One region of the Cellvibrio sp. KY-YJ-3 genome, then DNA from elsewhere that is predicted to be linked to it. Evidence: predicted binding sites of a transcription regulator. Region 1 holds the regulator's gene; each other region holds the start of a gene.

Region 1 (9,855 bases):
AAAAAAATAATAGGTTGATCATGCAGCCTATCCATTACAAATACCCATTGGCATTTGCAATGGACGGTATAGAAAACTAATCGACCGCTACGGCGGTAGCGATATGATCGATAATGGTTTGGATTTGTACGTGTTTCATTTTCATTGACGCTTTATTCACAATCAAACGTGAACTGATGTCTGCAATAAATTCACGCGGCTCCAAACCATTGGCGCGCAAGGTATTGCCGGTATCGACAATATCCACAATCTCATCAGCCAGATTCATAATCGGTGCCAATTCCATCGCACCGTAAAGCTTGATGATGTCCGTCTGGCGACCTTGTGAGGCGTAATATTGTTTGGCGATATTGACGTACTTGGTGGCAACACGGATCCGACCCGCAGGCAGTGATTCGCCCTTCACCCCGGCAGTCATCAATTTGCAGCGTGCGATATTTAAATCAAGCGGCTCATACAGGCCTTCAGCGCCGTTTTCCATCAAGGTATCTTTACCCGAGATACCCATATCCGCCGCGCCAAATTGCACATAGGTGGGCACATCGGCGCCGCGCAATAACAGCAACCGCACATTGGCCTGGGTGGTATCGAACACCAGTTTGCGGCTTTTTTCCATATCTTCGAGCGGCTCAATACCTGCTGCAGCGAGCAGCGGTAAAGTCTCTTCCAGAATGCGCCCTTTAGTGAGCGCAATAGTCAGGGTTTGGCTCATGGCATCCACCTTCTTACGAACCTTTAACACGGCGCACACTGGCGCCAATGTTTTGGAATTTTTGTTCAATCGCCTCGTAACCGCGATCGATATGGTAGATGCGGTCAATCAATGTTTCGCCATCAGCAACCAGACCGGCAATCACCAAACTCGCCGAGGCGCGCAGGTCCGATGCCATTACCGGCGCCGCTTTCAAACGCTCCACACCGGTCACAATGGCAGTGTTGTGTTCGAGCTCGATATGCGCGCCCATACGGTTCAATTCGGCCACCTGCACCAAACGGTTTTCAAAAATCGTTTCAGTGATATGGCTGACCCCTTCAGCGACCGCATTCATCGCCATAAATTGCGATTGCATATCGGTGGGAAACGCCGGGTAAGGGGCGGTTTTCAAACTGACGGCTTTAGGGCGCTTGCCGTGCATATCCAGTGTGATCCAATCCTCGCCTACGGCGATATCGGCCCCCGCTTCCTGTAATTTTAAAATCACCGCTTCGAGAATATCGGCGCGGGTATGGGTCAATTTGATGTTGCCGCGTGTTGCTGCAGCAGCCACCAAATAAGTGCCGGTTTCGATGCGGTCAGGCATGACACTGTATTCACAGCCATTCAATTTTTCGACGCCGTAAACGGTCAAGGTCGATGTGCCTATCCCTTCAATTTTTGCGCCCATGGCGACCAGCATATTAGCCAGGTCGACAATTTCCGGTTCGCGCGCGGCGTTTTCCAGTACGGTTTTGCCCTCAGCCAACACGGCGGCCATCAGCAGGTTTTCAGTGCCGCCCACGGTGACCATATCCATCAGGAAATGACAGCCCTTCAAACGGCCGTTGGAGCGAGCGCGAATATAACCACCGTCAATTTCGATGCTGGCCCCCATAGCCTCCAAGCCGCGCAAATGGATATCCACCGGGCGCGAACCAATTGCGCAGCCGCCAGGGAAGGACACATTAGCCTCGCCGTAGCGTGCAAGCAGCGGCCCGAGCACCAGAATCGAGGCACGCATGGTTTTTACCAGCTCGTAGGAGGCGGTATAGGAGTTGATAGTATTAGGATCGACAATTACCACATGCTCGCCCTGAATCTCGATAGTCAGGCCAAGGGTGCGCAGTAGCTGCACCATGGTGGTCATGTCTTTTAAGTGTGGAACATTGGTCAGGCGCACCTCGCCATCGGCCAATATAGATGCCGCCAAAAGCGGCAAACCGGCATTTTTAGAGCCTGAAATACGAATTTCACCAGAGAGCGGCCCGCCGCCCGAAATCAAAAACTTATCCATTGCCAACCTGAAATTAAAAGAAGATGCACCGAGGAAAAAAGCGGAATAGCCGACTAATAATCGCTATAGCCACCGAAATGAGCGAACAAGACTGCAGCCGGAATTACTGCTGGGCCTGCCACTGCTCGGGGGTAAATGCCTTGATATAGTCCACCGCATGGATACTGCGATCGGCAAACTGGGAACTGAGTGTAGACAATACCAACTGCTGTTTTTTAACAGGAGTCAGGCCAGCAAAAGCCGGGCTGACAATCACCAAACCTATATGATCGCCCTGCACCTCTACGGATTTCACATCACACTCAGGGATTTGGCTTTCAATCAGGGCTTTAATTTGTTCGGCTTGCATAATATTTTCCGATAATGGCTGGTTCGCACCCGGCAGTCACAGGCAGTGAACAGCCTTGGGCGAACATAATCTAGCGATAAGTAAATAAGGCGCGGAGTTTACCGGAATGTCGCCCATATCGCACTTAAAAATCCGCCCCCTGAAATGCAAAACCCCCAGCCGGGGCTGAGGGTTGAGGATAAAAAGATACTGAGGTCAGATCACAAATCACGCATCCACGAGCCAGTTGGCAATCACCTGATCAATATCACCACTATGCTTCTTCAGGCCGGCCTTAAACTGACCGCTAAATGACTGCCCAAGATTTACCCCATTGAGAACCACATTGATGAGCTTCCACTCGCCAGACTTGCCCTGCACCATAGTGTAATCAAGCTTGTGACTAGTGCCTTCAGCCATTACTTCTTGCTTTACTACAACGCGCTTGGCGTTTTTGGGATCGGTCACCACACCCGCGAGTGTAACCTTGCTATCTGCATAGCCGAGAATGCCTTTAGCCAGAGATTTCACCATGCCATCTTTAAACACTTTCAGGAACTGCGTCCGTTGCGCGGGAGTGGCCTTGCTGTAGGTGGACTTGCCCATCACTGAAGCAGCAATGAAAGGGAAGTTAACCACTTCATCAAGTACCTTTTCTACCTGCTTGAAATAGATATCGTCTGCGGTTTTAGCCGCATTTTTTTCCTTAACCAAACCGAAGAGTTCCTGTGCAACCGACTCAACAATAACTTTCGGTTCTTGATTCGCGTCAGCTGCTTGGGCAACTGTATGGACGCCGAATAATAAAAACGTGCTTAGAACAGCACCGGATATTTTGGTAAGCAGATATTTCATGGTAAAACCTTCCATTAAGTCAGATGAATTCATTCAAGTTGGCCCTGAGCCAGACTAAGGTGACCGAAACTCGGACAGCGCTAGTTCCTTATGGTGCCATTCTTTTTAAGGACATTGTGGGTGTGGCGATTTATTGAACCAAAGGGGAGGTTAACTTAACCTGAAGGCGCAGCGAGCAGGTTTGCGCGGCGGACTATAGCATTTTGATCTGCCGCTCGATAACCGCTAAAGCGGAAAAAACATCGCAGCCCCTCGCCTTGGCGAACATGACCGCTATAATGCCCTCCCGCTTTTTGGAATAGTCACATGGCCAGTTTTGATTATCTTAGCTCTGCACTACGCACTATCCGCCTTGAAGCAGAAGCCGTTAACGCATTAAGTGAGCGCATCGATGCCAACTTCACCCGTGCGTGCGCGTTGATAATGGCCTGTAGCGGCAGAGTTATAGTGACCGGAATGGGTAAATCCGGTCATATTGGCAAAAAAATCGCAGCCACACTGGCAAGCACAGGCACCCCTGCCTTTTTTGTTCATCCCGGCGAGGCAAGTCACGGTGATCTGGGCATGATCACCAAAAGCGACATAGTGCTGGCCATTTCCTATTCCGGCACATCCAGCGAAATTGTTACCCTGTTGCCACTATTAAAACGCGCGGGAATCAAAATTATCAGCATGACCGCCAATGCCCAATCCACATTGGGCGAAGTCGCTGAAGTGAACCTCGACATCAGTGTAGTTCACGAGGCCTGCCCACTCGATTTAGCCCCCACCTCCAGCACCACTGCCACATTGGTAATGGGCGATGCTCTCGCCATTGCACTGCTGGAAGCACGCGGTTTTACCGCGGAAGATTTTGCCTTCTCTCACCCCGGTGGCGCGCTGGGACGCAAACTACTGCTGCGCCTCTCAGATGTCATGCATACCGGCGGTGATATACCGCGCGTCTCCCCTGAAACACCGCTACTTGATGCATTAATGGTGATGTCAGAAAAAGGCTTTGGCATGACAACCGTCATGAATAGCGATAATGAACTACTTGGTATATTTACCGATGGCGATTTACGCCGCAGTATTGATCGCGGTGTAGATGTGCGCAGCGCTAAAACATACGAGTTAATGAACACCACCCCCAAAATTCTGCGCGAGAACATGCTCGCTGCTGAAGCATTAGCGGTAATGGAAGAAGCAAAAATAAACGTACTACTGGTCAGCAACGAACAAAAACAGCTTGTCGGTGTCGTAAAAATCAATGACTTGTTGCGCGCAGGCATCATCTAACCTGCAATTGCAGCACCATCAGGAACAGAGCATGAACTCAGAATTACGCGAGCGCGCCATACAGATCAAACTTTTATTGTTAGATGTGGATGGCGTACTTACCGACGGCCGCCTCTACTTCAGCAATAGCGGCGAAGAATTTAAATCATTCAGCACATTGGACGGACAAGGGATCAAAGCCCTGCAGAAAACCGGCGTTAAAGTAGGGATTATTACTGGACGAACCAGCAACCTGGTTGCCAAACGCGCCAACGATTTGGGAATCGAGATTTTAGTACAAGGCCGCGAAGACAAGTGGAATGCACTACAGGAAATACTCCAGCATCACAGCTTTGCCTTGCATGAAATTGCCTTTATGGGTGATGACTGGCCGGATCTTACCGTTATGACACGGGTCGGCCTTGCCTTCACTGTGGCCAATGCCCATTTCAGTGTTGCCCAACGCGCGCACTGGCAAAGCAGCGAACGCGGTGGTGAAGGTGCGGTGCGCGCAGCTTGTGATCTTATAATGCAAGCACAAAATACCTTTGATACCGCCTTAAATACCTACCTCACTGGAAGCACTCACTAAATTATGGCCCTATTACAGCGCATCCAGCGATTACACCAGCATATTCCGGGGCCCTGGCTAGTCGCCTTTGCCTTGGTGGTGGTGTTTTTTGCCTTTTCACTCAGGCACAAAGACGACATTCAACCTGGCCAATATGAGTCCAGCGGTTTTCCCCAGTACTACATGAAATCCGTGGAGACACGCGAATACAGTCCAGAGGGAACACTTCGCTATCAACTAACGACACCACAAGTAACCCATTATCAAATCAGCGCAGACGGCCCTTCGGAGCGCGATTACACATTCTTTGAACAACCCTCCATGGCTTTTTACGACAAAGACGCTACTGCGCCCTGGCTAGTTAATGCGCGCGAAGGCAAAAGCCAACTCAATGGTGAATTCATCAGGCTGCAGGATGATGTCGTGATTCAACAGCAAACCAACTCCAATGGTGTTGTACGTATCACCACCAGCCTACTGGACCTATTCCCAAAGACACAATTCGCGCGCACCGACAAAGCTGTTAAGATGCGCAGCGCAAAAGGCCAGATGTCGGCCCAAGGCATGGAAGCAGACTTCGCCAATAGTCAGCTTCAGTTAAAGTCCCAAGTTAAGGCCGCTTATGAACCGCGCTAAATCACTGCTTAAAATACTTCCCCTGCTCGCGGGCTTATGCTGTTCGGTGACAGCTTGGGCGTTACCAAGCGACAAAAATGAAACTATCCGCGGCTCCGCTGACAACCTGACCGTTGATCAAAAAAACGGGGTGGCAACTTACACAGGCTCGGTTGAGATCCGCCAAGGCTCACTCATTATCAATGCCGACTCAATCATCATCCACACCAACAATGAAGGTGGCGTGGAAAAAATGATCGCCACTGGCAGCCCTGCGAAATTCCAGCAACAGCCGGAAGCAGAACAAGGGGTAGTCACCGCATCCGCCAAACAAATTACCTACACCCCCAACAACGAGCATTTACTACTCATTGAAGATGCTTCCGTTGAGCAAAATGGTGCCGTCATGAGTGGCCCACATATCGATTACGATCTGGTCAAAGAAGTGATGAAGGCAGAAGGCAACAACACTGGCGAAGGACAACGAATAGAGATAGTCATTCCCCCTAAATCCGCGAAACCAGAAGACCTACAGGCCCCCTCATCCACAGCCAATAGCAACTGATTCCTATGCCTAGTTTGCACGCGCGACACCTCGCCAAGAGCTACAAAAAACGTAAAGTGGTTATCGATGTCTCTATCACAGTAGAGAGCGGCCATATTGTTGGGCTCCTGGGCCCTAATGGCGCCGGAAAAACCACCTGTTTTTATATGATCGCCGGTTTAGTACCGGCAGATAATGGCAGCGTATTAATTGATGATCGCGATATCACCCAACTGCCAATTCATGGACGCGCACGTGCCGGTATTGGTTATTTGCCACAAGAAGCATCCATTTTCCGCAAACTTACCGTCGCCGATAACATTATGGCGATCCTTGAGACTCGCAAAGACCTGGATCGGGAAGCACGCGCAGAAAAACTGGAAGCACTGCTGAACGAATTTCACATCACCCATATTCGCGACAGCCTTGGCATGGCACTCTCAGGTGGTGAGCGGCGCCGGGTAGAAATCGCCCGCGCACTGGCGACAGACCCTAAATTTATCCTGCTCGATGAACCCTTTGCGGGTGTTGACCCGATTTCGGTTAACGACATCAAAGAAATAGTCCGTCACCTCAAAGATCGCGGGATTGGCGTTCTTATTACCGACCACAATGTACGCGAGACCTTGGACATCTGCGAGACGGCCTATATCGTAAGCGAAGGGCACATTATTGCCGAAGGTGATGCCGATACAGTGTTGAGTAACAGCAAAGTCCGCGAAGTCTATCTGGGCGAACACTTTCGCCTGTGAGTTCAACAAACGCCTTAACCACCCGACAAACAACTTGACAAGTAATATTATTTGGCTACTAGGCATAAAGCTTGCTTAAGTATGTTGCTTGAAGCGCAAACCCTGACTAAACTCCACCTAACAGATGTTTTCCATCCCGCGTTAAATAAGGGTTTGTTGCTACAACAATGAAACAATCTCTCCAGCTTAAACTCGGCCAACAGCTGACAATGACTCCCCAACTGCAACAGGCGATACGTCTTTTGCAGCTCTCCACGCTGGATCTTCAACAGGAAATCCAGGAGGCACTCGAATCCAATCCCATGCTGGAAGTTGAGGAAGGTTTTGACTCAGCAACTACCAGCAGCGATTATGAAGGCAGTGCGGACGATAAGATTGATTACACCCGCCAACAGGAAATTGCTGCAGAATCCGGCACCGACAATAGCGCCGACTTCAGTGCCAGCGACAATTTCTCGTCATCAACCGCTGATAACTTCAACGAACCTGGCTACGGCGAATCTGAAAGTTTTGGCGAGGGCGAAAGCTTTAGCGATGGGGAATCCTTTGGTGATAGCGATGTCTATGGTGAAGGCGATAGTTTCAGCGCCGACAGCGGTGACTGGAGCGACTCGATTCCCAGCGATTTACCGGTAGATACCAGCTGGGACGATGTTTACCAAACCTCATCAACCGGCAGCTCCAGCAACTACGATAATGAAGACAATGATTTTGAAAGTCGTCGCGCTGTTACCGACTCACTCTATGATCATTTGATGTGGCAACTCAATTTAACGCCCATGTCAGATCGCGACCGGGTGTTAGCGATGGCAATTATCGACGCGGTTGAACCCAGCGGCATGCTGTCTATTACCATCGAAGAAATATTCGAAGGAATGCGTGGCGATTTTGAAGAGCTGGAACTGGATGAAGTTGTTGCAGTTCAACACCGGCTGCAGCAGTTTGATCCCTGCGGTGTGTGCAGCCAAAACTTATCTGAATGTTTATTGGTGCAGTTACAACAGTTTGACCCCAAAACACCCTTTTTGGATTCGGCAAAATTAATCGCCAAACTTTACTTGCCTATATTGGGTAGTCGCGACTACCGTCAGTTAATGCGCCGCACCAAACTGAAAGAGGCCGAGTTGAGCCAGGCCATCACCCTGATCCAAAGCCTAAACCCTCGCCCAGGCGATATTATTGCCAGTGGTGACACGGAATATGTAGTACCGGATGTGTTCGTTGAAAAGCGCGATGGCCGCTGGATTGTTGAATTAAACCCGGAAATTGCACCGCGCCTGCGTATCAATTCCAATTATGCCTCCATGGTAAAGCGCGCGGACTCGAGCAGCGACAACACATTTCTCAAGGATAATTTGCAAGAAGCCCGCTGGTTCCTGAAAAGTTTACAGAGCCGCAATGAGACTCTGCTTAAAGTAGCCAGTTGTATTGTGGAAAAACAACGCGGGTTTCTCGATTACGGCCCCGAAGCCATGAAGCCGCTGGTGCTGCACGATATCGCTGAAATTGTTGAGATGCATGAATCCACTATTTCGCGGGTAACCACCCAGAAATATATGCACACACCGCAGGGTATCTTCGAACTGAAATACTTTTTCTCCAGCCATGTTAGTACCGATAGCGGCGGCGAGTGCTCTTCAACAGCGATTCGCGCAATTATTAAAAAGTTGGTGAGTGCGGAAAACCCCAAAAAACCGTTGAGCGATAGCAAAATCACCGACCTGCTCGCGGAACAGGGAATTCAGGTAGCGCGTCGTACCATTGCAAAATATCGCGAGTCGCTGAATATTCCACCCTCTAATGAGCGGAAAACCATTTAATTATCATTAACCGGTTATAAATACGAAATTCGGAAGAAAATCACGGACGAGCTGTTAGGTTGTGCTGATCACAACCATTTTGTTTCTATCGAGAGGAAGTATCTATGCAAATAAATATCAGTGGTCATCATTTGGAAGTTACCGATTCGCTGAAAGACTATGTCAGCAGCAAAATTGAGCGCCTGAGCCACCACCACGATCGCATTACCAGTACTCACGTCATCCTCTCCGTCGATAAGTTGATTCAAAAAGCAGAAGCAACCATCCATGTCAGCGGCAAAGATTTGTTTGCGGATGCCACTCACGAAGATCTGTACGCAGCAATTGATTCATTGGCCGATAAGCTGGACCGCCAATTAATCAAGCACAAAGAAAAGATGCGTAGTCATCGCTAACCCACCCTGGAGGCAGCGAGATCATCTCCGCTCACTGCCTCAACAATTGAGAGATTCCTGGTAATCACCTCCTACCATGCAAATTCAAAATCTTATTAGCCCCGGCCGAACCTTGTGTGCCGTTGAAGGCGGCAGCAAAAAACGTGCTCTGGAACTACTGGCCAACGCCATCGCACAGGATGTTCCTGGCATTGATGCCGATGAGTTATTTCGCCGTTTGATTGGTCGCGAGCGACTTGGCTCAACCGGTATAGGACACGGCATTGCCATTCCGCATTGCAGGGTTGAAAACTGCAGCGGCACGATCGGTGCACTCCTGACATTGGCTGACCCGATTGACTTTGATGCCATAGATTCCCAGCCTGTGGACATTCTCTTCGCCATGTTAGTGCCCGAAGATGCTCATGATGAGCATCTACAAACACTGGCCGCTCTGGCTGGGGCGCTGAATAATGCTGACTATCGCCAGCGTTTGCGTGCTGCCGATAGCGATGCCGCACTTTATCAGGTCGCTATAGCGCCTTAGCAGGTCAATACCATGCACCTCGTGATTGTAAGCGGGCTTTCAGGCTCAGGAAAAAGTACCGCCCTGCATGTCCTTGAAGATGTAGGCTTTAACTGCATCGACAATCTACCAGTCAGCCTGCTACCCGCGCTGGTTGCACAAATACAAATTCATAAAGATGACCAACAGCGTTTTGCAATCGGCATTGATGTGCGCAACGCC
Region 2 (9,855 bases), 1.1 Mb from region 1:
CCCATGCCATGACGGATGCGTGGTTGCGGTCGCGGCGAATTAAGTCGCGACAAGTTTGCTGGATTTGCGCTTGAAACGCAGGGTCTTCAGAGAAATATTGCCAACCTAAAATTGCATCTAATAATACCAAGCCCAATTCATCTGCCGCCGCCATAAAAGCAGGGGAGTGTGGGTAATGGGAAAGGCGCACATAATCAAATCCGGCAGATTTTATTTTTACCGCATCGCGATAATCTGCAGCATCCGAAGTTGCATAGCCAATATAGGGATATTCTTGATGGCGGTTTACGCCGCGTAAAAATGTTTTCTCCCCATTGATATAAAGTTGACCCTCAATCCATTTGAATTCACGAATGCCTATACGTGTAGTTTGTTCATCGACCAATGCGTCTCCCTCATAAACCCGCGTGACCAGGTTGTAGAGATTTGGTGTTTTTGGTGACCATAGGCGAGGGTTGTTAACGGTAAATTCAATCTGATTTTCGATATCTCCATTGCCGTTAATGGTTTGTGGCTCACTGGATTGTTCGATAATTTTTTTTTCGCCATCTACCAGTTGTTGCACTACACGGAATTGTTTCGGTTGCGGGCTTTTATTAATTAAATGGGTTTGTATGCTAACTGTTGCTTCTGTAGCGCTAACCTTTGGGTAGCGAACAAATATTCCACCACTAGCCGTTTTTCCGGCGGCTACAGGGTCGCTAATGTGTAAGTCGTTATCGAGCTGCAAATATACATGGCGATAAATACCACCGTAGGTATTGAAATCCAGATCGTGTAGCGGTTTTGGGCCGGTAATCGGATTGTCACGATTGTCCAGGCGTACCAGTAGTTCGTTGGGTGCATCCCAGAGTAATTTTTCCGTTAAGTTAACGGTGAAAGGAAGGTAGCCTCCAACATGGGTTGTAAGTTTTTCACCGTTGAGCCATACCTCTGCAACGTTCATGGCGGCTTCAAATTTCAAACTGATTTGTTTCCCTTTCCAGTCAGCTTCGGTGGTAATGGTTTTTTTATACCAAGCGTCACCTTGGAATTGGTCGTTTACTACCAAGGGCTCAATCTTTGGTGTGTGGGGAATGGCGATATTTTCCCAATCGGTTTGTTGTTGTGCGGTGGCAAGGTCAAGCACTTTTTCGCTACGGAAAAATTGCCAATCTTTATCGTAGTTGATATCACTTATTACGCTGGTTTGCTGTGTGGGTGGGGGCGAACAGGCAGCGAGAACACCGCACAGCGCCAGTGCGCTAATTTGTTGTAGTGTTTTTTTCATTGTTCCTCTCTCTCTCTTTTCAATGTTATTCAAAATAGTGTATGCAATTACTTTGTTAATTTTTAGATTGGTATTTGTTTGAGAAAAATAAAAATGCGGGCAGGGTCTTGTTACCTTCTGCTGCATTAAAGAAGGTTGCATTTTCCCAATGCGAACCTTTACCCCATAGCGTTGTACACTTTGTGCTTACCCATGCAGGCTCCCAATAAATCACACCGATACCACCGGCGGCTTTTACCAAGTTGCGCAGTGTGAGCAAATAACTTGCCTGGCCTTTAGGTGTTGCGGGAAACTCCGGTTGAATGGCATTTTTCCCGAGGACATTGTCAGCTTTATCAAAATTTTCCAATGTATAGGGATAGGCGGTTTCTACAATAAGAACATCTTTTTTGTAGGTGTTTTTTAATGTTGTAATGGCACCAGGTAACTGCGGCAATTTATATGTGGACCACTGTGGGTAGTAAGAAAGGCCAATTATGTCGTAATCCAATACGGCATGCTCGCTAGCTTGCTTAAACCACCAAAGCGCATTTTCTGGTTGTGCAATGTGCAGCACTATTCCAATAGGTTTGTTAACTTTTTTACTGTAATCGCGTACAGCTTTGATGCCGCTATTTAATAGCGTTGCGTTGCGCGGCCAATTTGGAATGCCGTGTACTAATGTTTTCTCCGGTTGAAGAATTTCGATATTGGTTTCATTGCCCACCTGAACCATATCGGGCAACAGGTTTTTTGCATCAAGTGCTGCGAGTATTTCTGTTGTGTAGTTGTAAAGTGTTTTGGCCAATTCATCTGTATCACTAATGTGTGCCCATGCCTGCGGGACAAATTGTTTTTCTGGATCAGTCCAGGTATCTGAATAATGAAAATCCAGCAGGGTTTTCATGCCGTTGTTTTTGGCGCGTTGTAGTGTTTTGGTGGCATCCTCCAGATTTGAGTAGGCTGTCCACTGCGGGTTATGCCAGAGGCGAACCCGGATTAAATTGGCCCCTTTGTCGGCAAATAATTTGAATGGGTCTTGCCGTTTATTCTTGTCATAGTATTTGGCTCCACAATCCTCCATTTCATTTACGTAGGAGAGGTCAGCTCCCAGATAAAATTGTTTTTCTATGCTGGCGGCGGATAGGAGTTGGCTGGCGAAACTGAGCAATGCGATGAAACAATACTTCATTGTTTTTATGCCTTTTTTGATAAGCAGGGGGCTTCGTTAAGCTGACGGTTTGTGCGGTTTGATCGATTGGTGGTTACTGAATTAAAGGATGTGTAACATAATCACGCATATAAATCATATATATAATCTAATATTAGCGTTTTACAGCGACATGTCAACACAAAGCGTTTACGTCGCTGTGAAGGGAGAGGAACAGGAGGAGAGGGGATTGCCCGTGGTTTACCCACGGGCTAATGGAGAGCTAGGCTTTGGCGACTGTGAAAGAGGATGTCTGCTCGCTTTTCAAGCCCTGAGCGGTGTAAAGCGAGGCTGTTGCGACTTTGCCGCGTATCAGGTTCAGCATGTGGTTCAGGGTCTGTTGCGAGCGGGCGATCAATTTACCGTTAATGCCATTCATGGTTTGGCATTCTTCAAAGTTGCGAACGAGTTGCTGCCAATCTTCCCGCAGGGGCATAGTGAGGGTGTTGTGTTGTAGAAATAAGTCCCAGCCTTGCGCGTTAGCGGGAAGGTTAAGGGCGCTAAGAACCTTCATGCGCTGTTTGCTATTGTGGCTGAGCTGCTCAACAAGGCTGGTTTTTTGTTCTGCGATGATGGCAAGGCGATCTTGTTTGCGCTGGGCAAGTTGTTCGCGTTCTTCCAGTAATAGCTGTTTAAGCTGTTCAATTGCAGATGAGTCCTGCGCAAGCATCTGCCGCAGTAGAGTGGTATCAAGAGACATAGCAACCTCTTTATATGGCCCTGAATGGGCGGATAGTGTCTCAATGTAAAACACTAAACAACGCAGGGGAGGCGTGTTGAGTGGTTACACCGGGTTTAGCCAAGTAAGTCGTTTTGGTTGAGCATGTTCTCCGCAATGCGTTCGGGGTTTATTTCAAAACGCCCTTCCGCGATAGCGCGGCGAATCTCCGCAACCTTTTCCAGATTGACGTCCGGGGCACTGTCGATTTTGCTTTGGAGGCGACCAAGTGTCTGCGCCTCTTGGCTCAATACCACTTGATCGCCAGGGGCCTTGGCAGTTGCAGCCTGTGGCGCCTTGGTGTCATTGGATTTCGCATCTGCGGCGGGGGTCGCGGCAGGCTTGCTGCGGGCACCCTTGGCATTGACTGAGTCAAGTGAGTTGTTGGTATTAATCATGTTTTTCCCCTTTAAGCTGCTAAGCATTAAGCCTAACGGCTGGTAATCTACAAAAGTCGCGGTTGCTATGTCGTGACATATGGAGCGCCGGTTTCTGGTTCTCCTGATATGGCTATCGGCCAAGTGCCGATTTACTTTAGCAACATTTTTAAAAACTTTATTCTTAAAAGGTCGGGTCTCATAGTGTCTGGACAAGCCCTTGGTTCAGCACAATACCAGTGACTATCCGTTCGGATGAGCTATTGCGAACTCTGATTTTCTGGCCGACGCGCCCATCTGCGAGGGCGACACCGGAGCTTAGAACCTTTATTGATCCCGCTTGAGCTTGCAAGGTAACGCTTTCACCCCGTTTTATGGCTGTGGGTGCATCAAGACTATTGGATTTAAAAGGCTCGCCTTGCCCTATGTTTCGTTTTGCTTCTTTGCCAACAATGTCTTCATCTGTCAGTGCATAACCTTGCCGGATGCTACTGATGTTGACCAAATTGTCAGCAAGATGGCTTGCGTTAAGTTGTTCGCCGCGTTGGACGGCGCGGGCAGCGACCGGAATATAGCGATAAACCATTATTTGGGCGGGTACATGCACTGACCATCCCTGAGGGCCAGGGCAGCGCGCTTGTACGCTAATGCTGCCGCCAAGGCCTGTTGGGTCTTGTAGGTTGAAGGCGAGCGCTTCTGTGCACCGCTCCAGTCTGAGCCGGCTATCCAGATTGCCTACCTTTATATCCAAGCGTTCATGTTCCACTTGTTGGTAGTGGCTCGCCAAAAAATTGGCAACATCTTGTTTTAGAGCCAGCGTCGAATAGGTCTGTGCGGTAGCAGTACTGCTGAGCAAAATAAGGAAGCTTGCGCCAAATAGAGTTTTACAGTTATTTGCAGTGGCGTAGGCGAGTTTTTGCACGAACGCCCTATTTACGGGGCCGCCCGTTAAAAAATTACTGAAGAAATTACTGCAAAAACTAGGAAGTTCCATATTTTGGCCTATCCTCAAGGGTAAGAACCGAGTGCCACTCGCGCTATTTTACTAACGACTAAAGTCTGACACTTTTTTGCCGCTAAGCTGAATACGTTGAATAAAGCAAATACTGTGCCGCTCGCGGCAGTTAGAGTAAGTGGCGTTTAGGCTGACTATTACAATCAATGAGGTAATTGCATGGCTGGGGTAATGGATAGTGTCAATCAGCGCACACAACTGGTTGGCCAAAACCGTCTTGAACTATTGCTGTTTCGCTTGGGTGGGCAGCAGTTGTACGGCATTAACGTGTTCAAGGTGAAAGAAGTGCTTCAGTGTCCGCAATTGAATGCAATTCCTGGCCGCAGTTCTGTGGTTCGTGGGGTTGCGCATATCCGCGGCGGTACCTTGCCGATTATGGATATGAACCTCGCCATTGGGCGTCGCGAATTGCCTGATATAGAAAGCTGCTTTGTCATCATCACCGAATACAACCGCACGGCCCAAGGTTTCCTTGTTCGTTCGGTTGAACGCATTGTGAATATGAACTGGGGTGATATTCATCCACCGCCAAAAGGCGCGGGTAAGGAGCATTACCTGACTGCAGTTACTCAGGTTGATGGCCAGCTGGTTGAAATTATCGATGTGGAAAAAATTCTCGCTGAAGTATCGCCTGCGCGTGAAGAAGTTAGCGCCGGTGTAATCGAAGATGGTATTGCCGACCGTGTAGTGCAAAAACACGTGTTAATCATTGATGACTCAACCATCGCGCGCAAACAAATACAGCGTGTGGTTGAGGGTATGGGCATTAAAACTACCGTTAAAAAAGATGGGGCAGAGGGCTTTAATTACCTGCTGGATTTAATTAAAGAGGGGAAAGACCCCTACGCAGAGTTGATTATGATTATCTGCGACATCGAAATGCCCGAGATGGATGGCTATACCTTTACTGCAGAAGTGCGCAATCATCCGCAACTCAAAAATTTGCATATTATTCTGCATACCTCATTGAGTGGGGTATTTAATGAGGCTATGGTGCGCAAAGTGGGTGCTGATGACTTCCTTGCCAAGTTCCACCCGGATGAACTGGCTAAACGCGTAAATGACCGGGTATTGTCGATTACCGGTGAAAGTTTGTTGCCGCCCGAACAGGCATAAGTTGTAATTGCCGTTGCAATTGTGCGGCGGCAAGCGTTTTTATTGAGAGTCTATGAGTAATAAGCCTACCCCTTTTTCCAAGCCGCTCGGTGGCGATAATCTCAACCAAGCTGAGTTTGACCAATTCCGTCAGTTTCTTGAGGATGCCTGTGGCATTTCGTTAGGGGATAACAAGCAGTATTTGGTGACCAATCGTATCCGGCGCATCTTGGAGGAGAATAAAATCGCCTCTTTTGGTGAGCTGGTAAAAAATCTAAAGCATGGATTGAACCGAAAACTGAAAGATCAGGTTATAGACTCCATGACCACCAACGAGACTTTTTGGTTTCGTGATAATTACCCCTACGACCATCTCAGAAGCACCTTATTACCCCAGTTAATGGGCGGTAATAACCGCATGTTTGGCCCGGTGCGTATTTGGTCGGCGGCCTGCTCTTCAGGTCAAGAACCTTATTCCATCAGCATGATGGTGGAAGAGTATAAACGCCAAAATATGGGTAACTTGGCGCGCCCGGTGCAAATAGTAGCAACTGATTTGTCGTCCACCGTGCTGGATCAGGCACGCAGTGGCGAGTATGACAAGCTCTCGGTAATGCGCGGTTTGTCGTCGGAGCGGCTCGATAGGTACTTCGATAATCCCACGCCGACTATGTGGAGAGTTAAACCTTTCGTAAAAGAGCGCATTGATTTTCGCTCGCTTAACTTGATGGACTCCTACGCCGGTTTGGGTAAGTTCGACATAGTGTTTTGCCGCAATGTACTGATTTACTTTAATGGCGATTTAAAACGTCAGATCCTGCAGAAAATTCACGCCTCGCTTAAACCACAAGGCATTCTATTCCTGGGCTCTTCGGAAGGGCTTGCGGGAGTGGCCGATTTGTTTGAAATGGTTCGCTGTGAGCCAGGAATTCTTTATCGCGCTATCTAATCGTTTCACCCATGACAGTTAAATGAACCATCTAACGGCCGGGCTTTTGCCCGGCTTTTTTATGTGTTGCCGGTTCCTCTTCTGCCTGCGGAAAAGCTTTGCCGCTTTGTGTTTGCCGCTTCTGTATTACACGCTTCTATAATTTAAAAAGTCTTTTAAAAACAATGTGGTATAGCTATTTTATGGGCTTGGCATAGGCATTGCTTTATCGTCACTAACAGTGGCAATAACACTTGTGGTTGCCGGCCGCGATGCTAGTACAGGCGCGATTTTTTAAGGTGAAAGCACTATGTCCATCTCCTTCGATAAAGCATTGGGTATTCATGAATCGGCATTGCGTTTCCGTTCTGAGCGCGCGGCAGTGCTGGCCAACAATCTGGCGAATGTGGATACCCCCAATTTCAAAGCCAAGGATATCGACTTCAAACAAGCCCTGAGTCAGAAGATGACTGGTAACAGCGGGTTTAATCTCGCCACTACCCAATCAGGGCATATTGATGGCAGCGCCTTTGCCACCAATGAAGCCGACACCCTGTACCGCACGCCGCAACAGCCATCCATCGACGGTAACACCGTAGAAGATCAGATTGAGCACGCGGAATACATGAAAAATGCGCTGGCATTTCAATCCAGCTTCCAGTTTTTGAATAGCAAATTTACCGGCCTGCGCAGTGCCATTCGTGGTGAGTAACCTCGATTAACCCTTAAGGCTAATGGCTGGACCCAACCGGTAAACCCTTATCTCCTGCGGGGATAACGCAAGCAAATGAACAGGTGAAGATATGGCACTCGGAAATATTTTTGATATCGCAGGTACCGGTATGAATGCGCAAAGTTTGCGCTTGAATACTACTGCCAGCAACTTGGCTAACGCGCAATCGGCAAGCTCCAGTGTCGATGAAGTGTACCGTAGCCGCCAGCCTGTTTTTGCTGCTATTCAACAGGAAGCGATGCGTGCAAGTGTCACCGAGGGTGCCTATAGCGACAACGAAGTGGATGCTGCCGCCGGTGTGCAAGTGATGGGGATTGTTGAGAGCGATGCGCCATTGCAGCGTCGTTATGAGCCGGGTCATCCCAAAGCAGATGCTGAGGGTTATGTGTTTTATCCCAATGTAAATCCGGTTGAAGAAATGGCCAATATGATTGCTGCTTCGCGTTCATTTCAAATGAATGTTGAAGTGATGAATTCAGCCAAACAAATGGTTCAACGTGTATTAACACTCGGTCAATAAGGAGCTGAATCATGTCGGTATCCGGTGCAGCAGCAACAAGTAGTGTGACTGATAACCTCAGCATCACCAAAAAACAAAGCACAAACACAACTACCAATGAGTTGGGGCAGGCGGCGTTTTTGGAATTGATGATCACGCAAATGAATAATCAAAATCCACTGAGCCCGCAAGACAACACCGAGTTTGTTGCGCAATTGGCCCAATTTAGTTCAGTGGAAGGGCTGGAGCGTTTGAATAAAAGTTTTAACAGTTTTATGTCGAATAATGCACTGCAGGCTTCTTCTCTTGTGGGGCGCAGTGTGAGTGTGGAATCTGATAAAAGCACTTTGGTTACCGGTGGAATAGTGGCGGGCAGCACAGAGCTCACTTATCCAGCAAAAGACATGACCATGAGAATTTACGATAGTGCCGGTGCATTGGTGCAAACAATTCCGATTGGCGAAGTCCCTGCCGGTGAGACGGTTTTCCGTTGGGATGGGCAGAACCTGGAAGTGAATGGAAAGTTATTGGATTGGGAGGCGGGCGATGATGCCGCCACCACCGGTCAATACAAATTTGAAGTGACTGCTAGTCAAAATGGTAAGGCGGAAACATTAAATACATCGCTCAGTGCGAACGTAAATAGTGTGACTATCGGTGAGAATGGCAAGTTGATTCTGAACCTTGCCGGTATTGGTGCAGTAGAGGCCGATCAAGTAAAACAATTTAACTAAAAGTTTTTGATGTGAGCCAAACACTTGGCACAGTATCAAAAATTAATTAACCCCGGGCGAGGTGTACCATGTCTTTTAATACAGCATTAAGCGGAATTCGCGCAGCTAATACCGATTTGCAGGTGACCGGCAATAATATTGCCAACGCCAGTACCGTTGGTTTTAAATCCTCGCGCGCTGAATTTGGTGACGTGTACACCAGTACGCTATTGGGGGGTGGTTCCAACACGGCAGGCAGTGGTGTAACCATTCAAAATATTCGCCAGCAATTTACCCAAGGCAATTTAAAATTCACCCAAAATGAATTGGATTTATCAGTAAATGGCGAAGGTTTTTTTGTCGTTGAAAAAAATGGTGAGCGTCTCTACACCCGCGCGGGTACTTTTGGTTTGGATAAAGACGGTTATATCGTTAACGGTACCGGTTCGCTATTGCAAGGTTTTGCTGCCGATGCAGATGGCAATGTGAGCGGCGTACTGGGCGACTTGCGGGTTGATGTGAGTTCACAGGCTCCGCGTCAAACCACTGGTGTGAACGCCTCTTTTAATTTGGATGCCAATGAAACCGTATTGGAAACAACTGGCCAGCGTTTTGCCACCAATGGCACCGGGGTCAATGAAGCCCAGACTGGCGCTAAAACTGCGACCACAACCGTGTTGAATTTGGGCGCAATTGCAACGCCGATTACTTTTTCGGGAACCAATACTACTGCATTTACTATTTCCCGCACCGACCCAATTACATTGGCGACTGACGATGTGGATTTGGTATTGAATTCCGGTTCTGCGTCGTCACCTGCGGCTTTAGCTAACTTGATCAACTCGGCAAACTTTGATTCCGCAAACCCTGTGAATGTGGAAGCATTTGCTGACCCTGTTACCGGTCAAATTGGTTTTCGCGACCTCGCAACTGGCGTTGCCTCTACCGTTGCTGTGACTATTGATGCGGCCAACTCCGATGCAAACGCATTAACGACGGCTATCAATGGCGTGAGCACGGCGGCCGGTACTCCGCACCCGACTGCACATACTGCTGGTATTCCCGAAGTTACCAACAACTATGGCTCTCATACTTTGGTAATTCGTGGTCCTAACGGTACAGATGTCACTTACATCAGCGAATACGGTGCCAGTGCCGATGAAACCGCTTCTGAGTTGAATTCACTTGCCGGTGTATCGGCAACAGCAAGTACCGAAGCGACACTCTTGGCCTCGACCTTCAGCAACAATGGCTCCTTCCGTATTAATGGTGTGAATTTGACCTCCACCGGTTTACCGGATATGACTGCGCTGCGTGA
Region 3 (9,855 bases), 1.7 Mb from region 1:
ATCGGTGAGGTTTCGCTCAGCGAGCGATTTAACGGCCACAAGATATCGTTGGGCGCCCGCAGATCCATCACCCGAAAACCGGGGTCGGTTTGCGCGGCGAGCACAATTTCATCGTTAACCGCCAGTTCGCGGGTCTCGCCCTGCGCCATGGCGATGCCATTGATCCAGGTGCCGTTAAGGCCGAGGTTTTTAATGCGCCACTGTTCGCCATTCCATTCGATGGCGGCATGCAATTTGGATACGTAGGGTTTGTCGATATGGGTGTCCACACTGTTGGCGAGTCTGCCAAAGGTGTGATGAGGGGCGAGAGGAAAATAGGCCTCTGCAGCGACATCCAACAAATAAGCCATAGCGGGTCCGGATCAAGTCTTTCTTTGTATTGGTGTAATTGCGTGTAATGTTCAAAAGCGCTCAAGGCTCATAGATTGCCACAAGATGCCGATGTTTTCCCAGTTATCGCCCCTGTGAGTCATGAGAATATCGTTATGATTGCCCTTTTTCAGGCCGTAAGCAGTTACAAAAGTCGGGCGCGCCCAACACGCAAGTTTAATCAGTCCTCGGTGCCGCGCTGGGTGCCGGTGAATAAAAGTTTTATCGCGCTGACTAAAATGATCCTGCGCTCCGCTGCTGCTCGCCTTGGCCTTGAGCAGGCGGCAGTGACTCTGCGCTGCCTGAATCACCAGGGCTATCGCCATTTATTATTAGTTGATGATGTGCGCGATTTATTTGTCGCGGCTTCCGGCGGTGCGGAAGAGTTTATTATTTCTACCCAAGAGGCAAACAGCTCACCCTTTCAAGGCTTTGATGCCGAGGCGGCGCTGAGTTTGCCGGTTAATTTTAATACGCCGGAAAATGCATCCCAGCGTCTGGGTTATTTGGTGGTGCAAATGGCACCCGGTGTTCGCCCCAATGATAGCGAGGTCAAACAGGAGTTGGGGTTGGTAATTGAGGAAATTGTGCGGGTTATTAGCCGCTATCAGTCCCGCTATCGCTCAATTCACTGGTATGGCGACCAATGTTTTTGGGTCGGCAACAGTACTGTATTGCGCCAATTGGATCAGTGGATAGATCAATTGGCCAAAAGGAAATGTCCGGTGCTCATTCGCGCCGACAAAGGCACGGGCAAAATTATTGCCGCGCGTCGCTTGCACGACATTTCCTGTAGTGAAAACGCGCCGTTTATTGAATCGGATTGTCGCGAATGGGAGGAGGGTACGGCCACCGCGATTCTGCAATCCCTGCGCAGCTGCGCCACCGGCGGCACTTTGTTTTTGCGCAACCTCGATTCCCTTTCGGTGCGCGATATCCACGCACTGCGACACTTTTGTCTGCAGTGGATGGCTGCTACACGCAGCGGTAATTCCCTCGGTTTGGTATTTAGCTTGAGTCGCGCCAGCATCGACCCGGTTGCCATAGGCTTGGGGTGGATGATGCATTTTGTGCATAGCCTGCAACTGCCCACACTGGTGGAGCGCGAGGATGATTTGCGCGATCTAGTGCAGTTTTTCATCGCCGAATTTGCCCTTGCCGGTGAGTTGGTGCTGGATGAGGCTGCCGTGCAATTGGTGGCAAATCACCCGTTTCCCGATCATGTTGAAGGCCTGAAAAATCTCATCAAACAATTGGCACTGCGCAACAACGGCGATTTGGTGAGTGCCGCGGATGTGGGAGCATTGCTGCCTCGCCATTAGTGCGTCGCTTGGGTTTCTTGCCTGACCTGACCGCTCCTGATTATTCTTTTCCCTCCCAGCATTCTGCACTCCGGCACAGCGGCGTTTTGTTGTGAGCCTGAGGGTGCAGGGTTATACTGCCCCGTCTCTTATCCCGACTCTTTTATTCTGCCCCTGTTTTTTTCCACTTAGGAATCGGGGTGTCATCGGACTTTGGTTATGCAAAAAGTAGTTATGCACAAAGTAGTTCTGCAAAAAGCCCTGGTTTTATCCCTGTTGACTGTGGTGTTTACCGGAGGGCTTATCGGCTGTGGCCAAAAAGGCCCGCTCTACTTGCCGCAACAACAAAGCAAACCGCAACCTCAAGTTGAGCCGCAGCCTGAGGTTGAAACAGCACCTGCCGAAAAACCTGCACCGGTTGTTGCCCCTGAGCCAAATACTGATCCGTCCTAATCCGTCTTACCGCTTTCCAGATCGAGATTTTTTATGCAGCATTTCACTGAACGCAATGGCGAACTCTACGTTGAAGACACTCCACTGAGCGCTGTTGCCGAACGCTTTGGCACCCCCTGTTATGTTTACAGCCGCGCCGCTTTTACCCAGCAATATTTAGCTTACGCGCAAGCATTGGGTTCGCACCCGGGCATGATTTGTTATGCGATTAAAGCGAATTCCAATCTCGCGGTTTTAAATATGCTCGCCAAACTCGGCGCCGGTTTTGACATAGTATCCGGTGGTGAATTGGAACGTGTATTGCGCGCCGGCGGCCAGCCATCGCGCATTGTGTTTTCCGGCGTGGGTAAAAGTGCCGATGAAATCGCGCGCGCGTTGGATGTAGGTATTTTCTGCTTCAATGTTGAATCCGAAGCGGAGCTGGAATTGCTGGCGCAAATCGCCGCCGAGAAGGGCAAAATAGCCAACGTCTCGCTGCGCGTAAACCCGGATGTGGATGCCAATACCCACCCGTATATTTCCACCGGGTTGAAAGAAAATAAATTCGGTATCGCCATTGAGCGCGCTCCCGCGGTTTATGCACGCGCGGCACAGTTGCCCAGTTTGGCGATTAAAGGTTTGGATTGTCACATAGGTTCACAGCTCACCCAGCTCACACCGTTTTTGGATGCGCTCGACCGTTTGTTATTGTTGGTCGATGAGCTTGCTGCCAGCGGCATCACTATTTCGCATTTGGATTTAGGTGGCGGTTTGGGCGTGACTTATCGCAATGAAACCCCACCACCGGTGGCGGACTACATGGCGGCGATCAAAACCAAATTGGGCGATCGTAAATTGTCCTTAATGTTTGAACCCGGCCGTTCCATTTCTGCCAACTCCGGTGTGCTCTTGACCAAGGTGATGTTTTTAAAACCCACCGAGCACAAAAATTTCGCGGTGATTGACGCAGCGATGAACGACAATATTCGTCCGTCCTTGTATCAGGCATGGCAAGACATTCGTCCGGTGAAGAGTCGTCCGGTAAAACCGCGTGTGGGCGACGCGAAAAAATGGGATTTGGTGGGTCCAATTTGTGAGACGGGTGATTTCCTCGGTAAAGATCGCGAGCTGGCAATTGAAGCCGGTGATTTACTGGCGGTAATGTCCACTGGCGCCTATGGTTTCAGCATGAGCTCTAATTACAACACTCGCGGTCGCGCAGCAGAGGTGGTAGTGGATGGCGATCAAATCCATTTGGCGCGTGCGCGCGAAACCTTTGAAGATATGATTCGCGGCGAAGCCCTTTTGCCTGAGTAAGTGTTGCCAGAATAAGCGGGAAAAAATATGCGGTTACGTTTTAGCAAAATGCACGGTTTGGGCAACGACTTCGTAGTGATCGATGGCGTGGGTCAGAGTGTGCGTTTAACACCGGAAAAAATTCGCTACATTGCCGACCGCAATTTTGGTGTGGGCTGTGATCAAATTTTATTAGTAGAAACACCCGAGAATCCCGATGTGGATTTTCGCTATCGCATTTTTAATTGCGACGGCAGCGAAGTGGAAAACTGCGGCAATGGCGCGCGCTGTTTTGCGGTGTTTGTACGTGAGCGCAAACTCACCGGCAAAAGTGTGATTAAAGTAGAAACTGCTGGTGGCCTGATTGAACTGCGTGTGCAGCAGGATGAACAAGTTAGTGTGGATATGGGTGCGCCGCGTTTGCAGCCTGCGCAAATCCCGTTTGTCGCCGAGGCGCAAGCGGTGACCTATCCGTTTGAAGTTGCCGGTAAAACCTACGACATTTCCGCCGTCTCCATGGGCAATCCGCATGGCGTGCTGTTGGTGGACGATGTAAAAACTGCTCCGGTGGCGGAGCTTGGCCCGCTGATCGAAAACCACGCGCGTTTTCCGGCGCGCGTGAATGTTGGGTTTATGCAAATTGTGTCGCGCAATGAAATTAATTTGCGTGTGTTTGAGCGCGGTGTAGGGGAAACTCTTGCCTGCGGCACTGGCGCCTGTGGCGCGGTAGTCGCAGGGCGTTTGCGCGGCTTGCTGGATCAGCAGGTAAAAGTCAATTTGCCCGGTGGCAGTTTGCAGATTGATTGGCCGGGCGAAGGTCAGCCGGTAATTATGACGGGGCCAGCGGTTACCGTTTTCCATGGGCAGATAAAAATCTAATAACCTAGAACTAAAGGCTATGACCGAACATAAACCGACACTTGCCGATCCTCTCGAGCCGGAACAAATCGAAGCTTGGTTGCGCGAGCATCCGGAATTTTTTGAAAACCATCCGGATTTATTAGCCGAATTGAGCTTGCCGCACGAATCTGGCTCGGCAATTTCGCTGGTGGAACGGCAGGTAGCGATTCTGCGCGAGCGCAATATCGATATGCGTCATCGCTTGAGCAAACTGCTCGACAATGCGCGCGACAACGACAAATTATTCGATAAAACCAAACGCCTCGTGCTCACCCTGTTAGAAGGGCAAGACATGGGCGATATTATCGATGCGCTGCACTACAGTTTTGATAAAGATTTCTCGATTCATTTCACCAGCGTTATTTTGTTTGGCAACCTGGAAAAAGTGCCCAGCAGCCAGGCCCGTGTCGTGAGCATTGCTGAAGCCCGTGAGCATTTGGGCGCACTGTTAAAAAATAGCCGCGCGGTGTGCGGTACGCTGGGCAGCAAAGAATTGGAGTTTGTATTTGGCAATCACGCCAGTGAAATTGGCTCGGTGGCGGTAGTGCCGCTGATGCACGGCAGCGCCTTTGGCCTGCTTGCCATTGGCAACCGCGATCCAAACTATTATCGCTCTAGTATGGGCACCTTATTTTTAGGTTATATTGCAGAAGTTCTGAACCGTTTATTACCTAAATATTTGCCACGCTGATACCCCCGCGCAGCTGGCGTGCCGGAACTACTATGACTGATCAACTGCATGACTGAGCAACTGCCACCTGACCATAAGCTTTCCTCTCCTACCAGTGCTGAAAATCCTGTTGCGGTGCCCGCATTGCCTTTTGCGCATGAATTGGCTGCGTTTCTCACCTACATGCGCAGTGAAAAACAATTCTCTCCGCTCACCCAACAAAACTATCAGCGCGACTTGGAAAAATTCCGCAACTATTGTGCGCAAAAAAAATTAACGGATTTAAATCTGGTAGCGATGAGCCATGTGCGCAACGCGGTTGCGCATTTGCATCGGGAAGGCTTGGGCGGGAAAAGTTTACAGCGCTGGCTGTCATCGCTACGCAGTTTTTTTCAATTTTGTATTCGTCGCGGGTGGATGAAAAATAATGTTGCCGACGGCATCAGTGCACCCAAATCCCCCAAGCTGTTACCCAAAACCATGGACGTGGATCAAACCGCACAATTTGTGGCGGTGGAAGGTGATGACTTTATTAATAAACGCGACCGCGCGCTGCTGGAGTTAATTTATTCATCCGGTTTGCGTTTGGCAGAAGTGACCAGTTTGAATCTGAACGATATCGATTGGGGCGAAGCCATGCTCACCGTCACCGGTAAAGGCCGCAAAACCCGCTTGCTGCCCGTCGGCGCCATGGCAATTGCCGCACTAAAAGAGTGGCTCGTCGCGCGCCGACAATACACCCAAGACAACGAGCCCGCCCTCTTCACCACCCAGCGCGGCGGCCGCATCAGCCATCGCGCGGTGCAAATGCGCATGCAACAATTAAGCATCACCCAGGGTATGGATAACCCGATCCACCCACATATGCTGCGTCACTCTTTCGCCAGCCATATGCTCGAGTCCAGCGGTGATTTACGTCTAGTGCAGGAATTGCTCGGCCACGCCAATATCTCTACTACCCAAATCTACACCCACCTCGACTTCCAACACCTCGCCAAGGTTTACGACAAAGCGCATCCGCGTGCGGGGCGTAAAACTGATCCAGATGCGGAATAATTTTCCACGCTACTCATTCACAACAAGCTTTGCACTTTCAATAACGGATAAGCGCGTTGCACTGCGCTTACGCTTTGCTGCAATAGTTGGTCGGCTTTAATTGGCCCGAGATATTCGCACAAACCCACGTAAGTGAGATTAATCACCTGCTGCATTAAATGGATGGTGGGGGTGGTGCCGGTGAGGGGTTCGATTTGATTGAGCCAGCTTTGTAATGCGCGGCGGTCGTTGGGCGGCAGTGGAATTTTTTCTACATTTTCCAATACGTACAAACGCACCCGTGTTGCGTTGTCACCTTTGGCGCTGTTGATCAGGTGCTCTACTAATGCCATAAACATTTGCAGTTCAGGTGAACTGTGGTTTTTGTTGGCAGCACTTTTGGTTGCTGTCGCAATGGGAGCGTTATGCTGTTCTTGGCGATTGTCTTGCAGTGATGAAAAAGCGGCGACTAATGCTTGCAGCATTCGCGAGCGCATATGCGCGAGTTCGATATCGCTACAGAGTTCACGCAGATAATGTTGCAGTGCAAAGGTAGGTTTGTGGGCATATTTTTCATCCCACAATACCAACGCTTGCGCGAGCGTTTGGCCGTGAATAAAGGGCATTAATGCCACTTCAACGGCTTTGCGTTTTTGTTCGGGTGTCACATGAGCCTCGGTTTTATAGAGAGCGATTAGCGAGTGGTTTTTAGTGCGCAGTTAGCGCTGGGCGTTTAACGCCTCTTGATTCAATGCGCGGGTATCCTGAAATTCCGGGTAGCCAATTTCGGCGTGTTCGGTGAAATCTAGCCCGCGTTGTTCATGCAAACTGCTGGCGCGCATGCCCACCAATTTATCAATTAAAAAATATGCGCAATAAGCAATGCCAAAGCCCCACACCAAGGCGACACCAATACCAATAAGTTGTACGGTAATGCGGCTCATATCAAACATGTCGCTCGCATAAAAAATTCCCGCTGCCAAGGTGCCCCAAGCGCCGCAAAAACCATGCACGCTCACAGCGTCCACTACGTCGTCGATTTTGCAGCTGGTTAATAATTTCGGGCCGAGGAAACTAATAACACCGGCGATCACTCCGGTGAGCATGGCAAACAGTGGCTCCATGGTGGCGCAACCAGCAGTAATTCCCACCAAGCCTCCGAGGCTGCCATTGACCGTACCGGTTAATAAAATCGCCTGCTTACATAATTTGCTGATGAGCATATAGCCCAGCGCGCCGCTGCAGGCCGCCAAGTGAGTATTCAGTGCGATTTTGCCGATGCTGCTATTGGCCGCCACCGTGGAGCCAGCGTTAAAACCAAACCAACCGAACCAGAGAATAAAACCGCCCAGTGCGACCATGGTTAAGTTGTGGCCGGGAATGCGTCGCGCTTCGCCGCTGTGACTAAAACGCCCAAGACGCGGCCCTAAAATTATCACGGCCGCCAAGGCAATCCAGCCGCCCATGGAATGCACAACCGTTGAGCCTGCAAAGTCGATAAACCCCATCGCTTTGAGCCAGCCATCGCCTTCGTAATTACTGCCCCATGCCCAGCTGCCAAATACGGGGTAGATGAACCCGGCAATCACACAGGCGCCAATTAAATACGCATGAAAATGCACGCGCTCTGCCATGGCGCCGCTGGCGATTGTTGTCGTGGTAGCGGCAAACATCATTTGAAAAAATAAAAAGGTCCAATCCCAATCACTTAAATCCGCCGGTAAAAAATGACTGCTGCCAAACCAGCCGGTAGTATTAATACCAAACATCAATCCGTAACCCAGTACCCAAAAAATTAAACTGCATACGCACACATCCATGTAATTTTTCATAATGACATTCACCGCATTTTTCGCGCGCGACATGCCACTTTCCACCAGCGCAAAACCGGCCTGCATAAAAAACACAAGAACACCTGCGAGCACCACCCAACTGCTGTTAAGTGAGCTGCTTAAATCGGCGATGGAAGTTTCGCTGGCATGACTGCCGGCACTGAGCGAGGAGAGAAAGAAAGCAAGTGCAAGATAAACGAATCGCATAAGCACCACCTTTGATATGAATGAAGGTAGTTTTGCAACTCATGTGCCATTTACGGCGGCAATTTTTTTTGGTGTGGAACGCAGTTGCGGGGAGGTATTGCGGTTAGCTCATTTAGATTGCTGTGCGCTATTGCTGTGCTTTGTGCAGAAAGTAGTGCATTGCAATGCACTGATTTGATTCGTCGGTATTGCGGTTAATTGAATGCGTTAAGGTGTTAGGCAAAATAGGGCGTTGTTGTCGCAATCAGGGTAAAACCATATTTCTCCACAATCGGGCGGCTCATGTCTGACGCATCAATGGTCAGGAATTGTTTGCCTTTTTTCTTTGCATCGTTGATGCGTTTATGTAACAGCGCGGAATAATATCCCTTGCCCCGGTAAGCACTGAGTGTGCTGCCGCCCCAAACACCTGCAAAAGGGCTTGTGCCGTTGTAGACAATCCAACCTGAAGTTACTGGCGCGCCTTGGTCATAAATTACGTATATAGATATACCCTCTGGCGCGTTTTTCTTGGCGCTAAACAGTTGGATTAGCCTATCACTCATGTCTCCACCCCAGACCTGCTCCTGCACGGTTATGGCATCTTTAATTCCGGCCAGGTCGGAAACCTCAATAATGTAATCCGGCTCATCAAATTCAGTGTGGATGGAATCCAGATCTAGCACCATAAATGATTCGGGCTCCCCTTGTTGAAAACCATGGGCTAATAGCCGTTCACCAATATCTGACGGCGAGTCGGTGTCGTAGGTTTTCCATTCAAACGATTGGTTTAATTGTTTGAAGTATGCCAATTCATTATTAATTGCTTCGTTCGCTGTATTTGCGTGCAAATTGAAATACGCGATATGACTGCCTTGGGCGGTTTCTGATACCAATCTGACGATGTCGGCCGATGCCTGTTTTTGAAAACCCGGAAGCGTGATATTAATTCTTTCGTGCTGATTGTAGGCGCACATTATTTCTCGCTTATTCATTCACTCTCCTTACTTGCCCGCAGGTTTTGCCTATCAAATAACGATTGCGTTCCAACAACTCGGTGAGGTTGTCAGTTTGCAGGGCACCATCAATTAATATTTCTTCGGTGCTGTTTTCCTGGCTGCGCAGAATGCCGATTTGGGTAAACATCAGGGCGTCTTTTACTGGCAGGGTTTGGAAATTATTTTTGCCCATGTGTTTGCCGTTGACCCAGACTTCGGTTGAACCCAGTTTTGGGTTTGTTGACCAGTGAATATGCAAGGCGACGCGGTGCCATTGGCCGGGTGCGGCGCCCTTGGGCAATTTCCACAGCACATTTTTTGCGGCAGTTTCCTGAAAACTCAATTCGCTGCCGTGAATGTTGAAGCGAAACATTTGTTGCCAGCTTTTGTTGGATTCCCAATAACCCAATTCGTGTTTGTGTTTGCTCAATTCTTTCGGCAAATAAAAACTAAACGCAAAAAAAGCATCGCTCCCTTCCTGTGTCCCGCCTTCATTGTTTTCACCTACCGTATAGCGATGGTGAAATTCACTGCGGTTCAAATCTTTATTGCCGTGCCACAAAAATGATTCATCACCGGTGAGTGTGATTTTTCCGGCGTACTTGCCGTCAAATACGCAGTCTGAAATCACCGAATGTCCTGCGGGATTAATCGGTGTGCTCCACTGGCTTATATCGCCGGTTTCAAAATCACCCTGCCAGAGAATACTGGCGCTGGCATTGAGTGTGTAAAAACATAAGGCTAGGGTTGCTGCTTGGAGTGCTTGTTTCATGGGCGTTATTTTCTTTGGCTGTAGGGTTGTTGCGATAATTAAGTCTTACATGTAGCTTGCCTGC

The links. The regulator sigma-54, encoded in region 1, starts transcription at its own class of promoters, with help from an activator protein. The targets are predictions, from matches to a motif close to TGGCACANNNNTTGCNNT.
Region 2: a site for sigma-54 is predicted at 6,803-6,820, ahead of flgB (flagellar basal body rod protein FlgB). Genes of this name have one in related genera too.
Region 3: a site for sigma-54 is predicted at 8,074-8,091, ahead of D0B88_RS05780 (ammonium transporter). Genes of this name have one in related genera too.

The regions. Positions count from the first base shown of each region.
Region 1 is NZ_CP031727.1:4,118,087-4,127,941, forward strand. It holds gene hisG (ATP phosphoribosyltransferase) at 77-712, opposite strand; gene murA (UDP-N-acetylglucosamine 1-carboxyvinyltransferase) at 726-1,991, opposite strand; gene D0B88_RS17470 (BolA family protein) at 2,095-2,340, opposite strand; gene D0B88_RS17475 (phospholipid-binding protein MlaC) at 2,548-3,207, opposite strand; gene D0B88_RS17480 (KpsF/GutQ family sugar-phosphate isomerase) at 3,481-4,452, shown strand; gene D0B88_RS17485 (HAD family hydrolase) at 4,484-5,023, shown strand; gene lptC (LPS export ABC transporter periplasmic protein LptC) at 5,027-5,638, shown strand; gene lptA (lipopolysaccharide transport periplasmic protein LptA) at 5,625-6,182, shown strand; gene lptB (LPS export ABC transporter ATP-binding protein) at 6,188-6,913, shown strand; gene D0B88_RS17505 (RNA polymerase factor sigma-54) at 7,081-8,733, shown strand; gene hpf (ribosome hibernation-promoting factor, HPF/YfiA family) at 8,838-9,128, shown strand; gene ptsN (PTS IIA-like nitrogen regulatory protein PtsN) at 9,205-9,654, shown strand; gene rapZ (RNase adapter RapZ) at 9,667-9,855, shown strand, end outside.
Region 2 is NZ_CP031727.1:3,046,201-3,056,055, forward strand. It holds gene D0B88_RS12865 (glycoside hydrolase family 2 TIM barrel-domain containing protein) at 1-1,270, opposite strand, end outside; gene D0B88_RS12870 (arabinogalactan endo-1,4-beta-galactosidase) at 1,326-2,441, opposite strand; gene D0B88_RS12875 (flagella synthesis protein FlgN) at 2,683-3,159, opposite strand; gene flgM (flagellar biosynthesis anti-sigma factor FlgM) at 3,255-3,575, opposite strand; gene flgA (flagellar basal body P-ring formation chaperone FlgA) at 3,754-4,548, opposite strand; gene D0B88_RS12890 (chemotaxis protein CheV) at 4,729-5,685, shown strand; gene D0B88_RS12895 (protein-glutamate O-methyltransferase CheR) at 5,738-6,613, shown strand; gene flgB (flagellar basal body rod protein FlgB) at 6,903-7,304, shown strand; gene flgC (flagellar basal body rod protein FlgC) at 7,396-7,845, shown strand; gene D0B88_RS12910 (flagellar hook assembly protein FlgD) at 7,857-8,558, shown strand; gene D0B88_RS12915 (flagellar hook-basal body complex protein) at 8,627-9,855, shown strand, end outside.
Region 3 is NZ_CP031727.1:1,369,965-1,379,819, forward strand. It holds gene D0B88_RS05740 (FHA domain-containing protein) at 1-350, opposite strand, end outside; gene D0B88_RS05745 (sigma 54-interacting transcriptional regulator) at 486-1,691, shown strand; gene D0B88_RS05750 (lipoprotein) at 1,890-2,123, shown strand; gene lysA (diaminopimelate decarboxylase) at 2,157-3,419, shown strand; gene dapF (diaminopimelate epimerase) at 3,447-4,277, shown strand; gene D0B88_RS05765 (DUF484 family protein) at 4,297-4,989, shown strand; gene xerC (tyrosine recombinase XerC) at 5,038-6,024, shown strand; gene D0B88_RS05775 (hypothetical protein) at 6,042-6,671, opposite strand; gene D0B88_RS05780 (ammonium transporter) at 6,723-8,042, opposite strand; gene D0B88_RS05785 (GNAT family N-acetyltransferase) at 8,258-9,016, opposite strand; gene D0B88_RS05790 (polysaccharide lyase) at 9,009-9,791, opposite strand.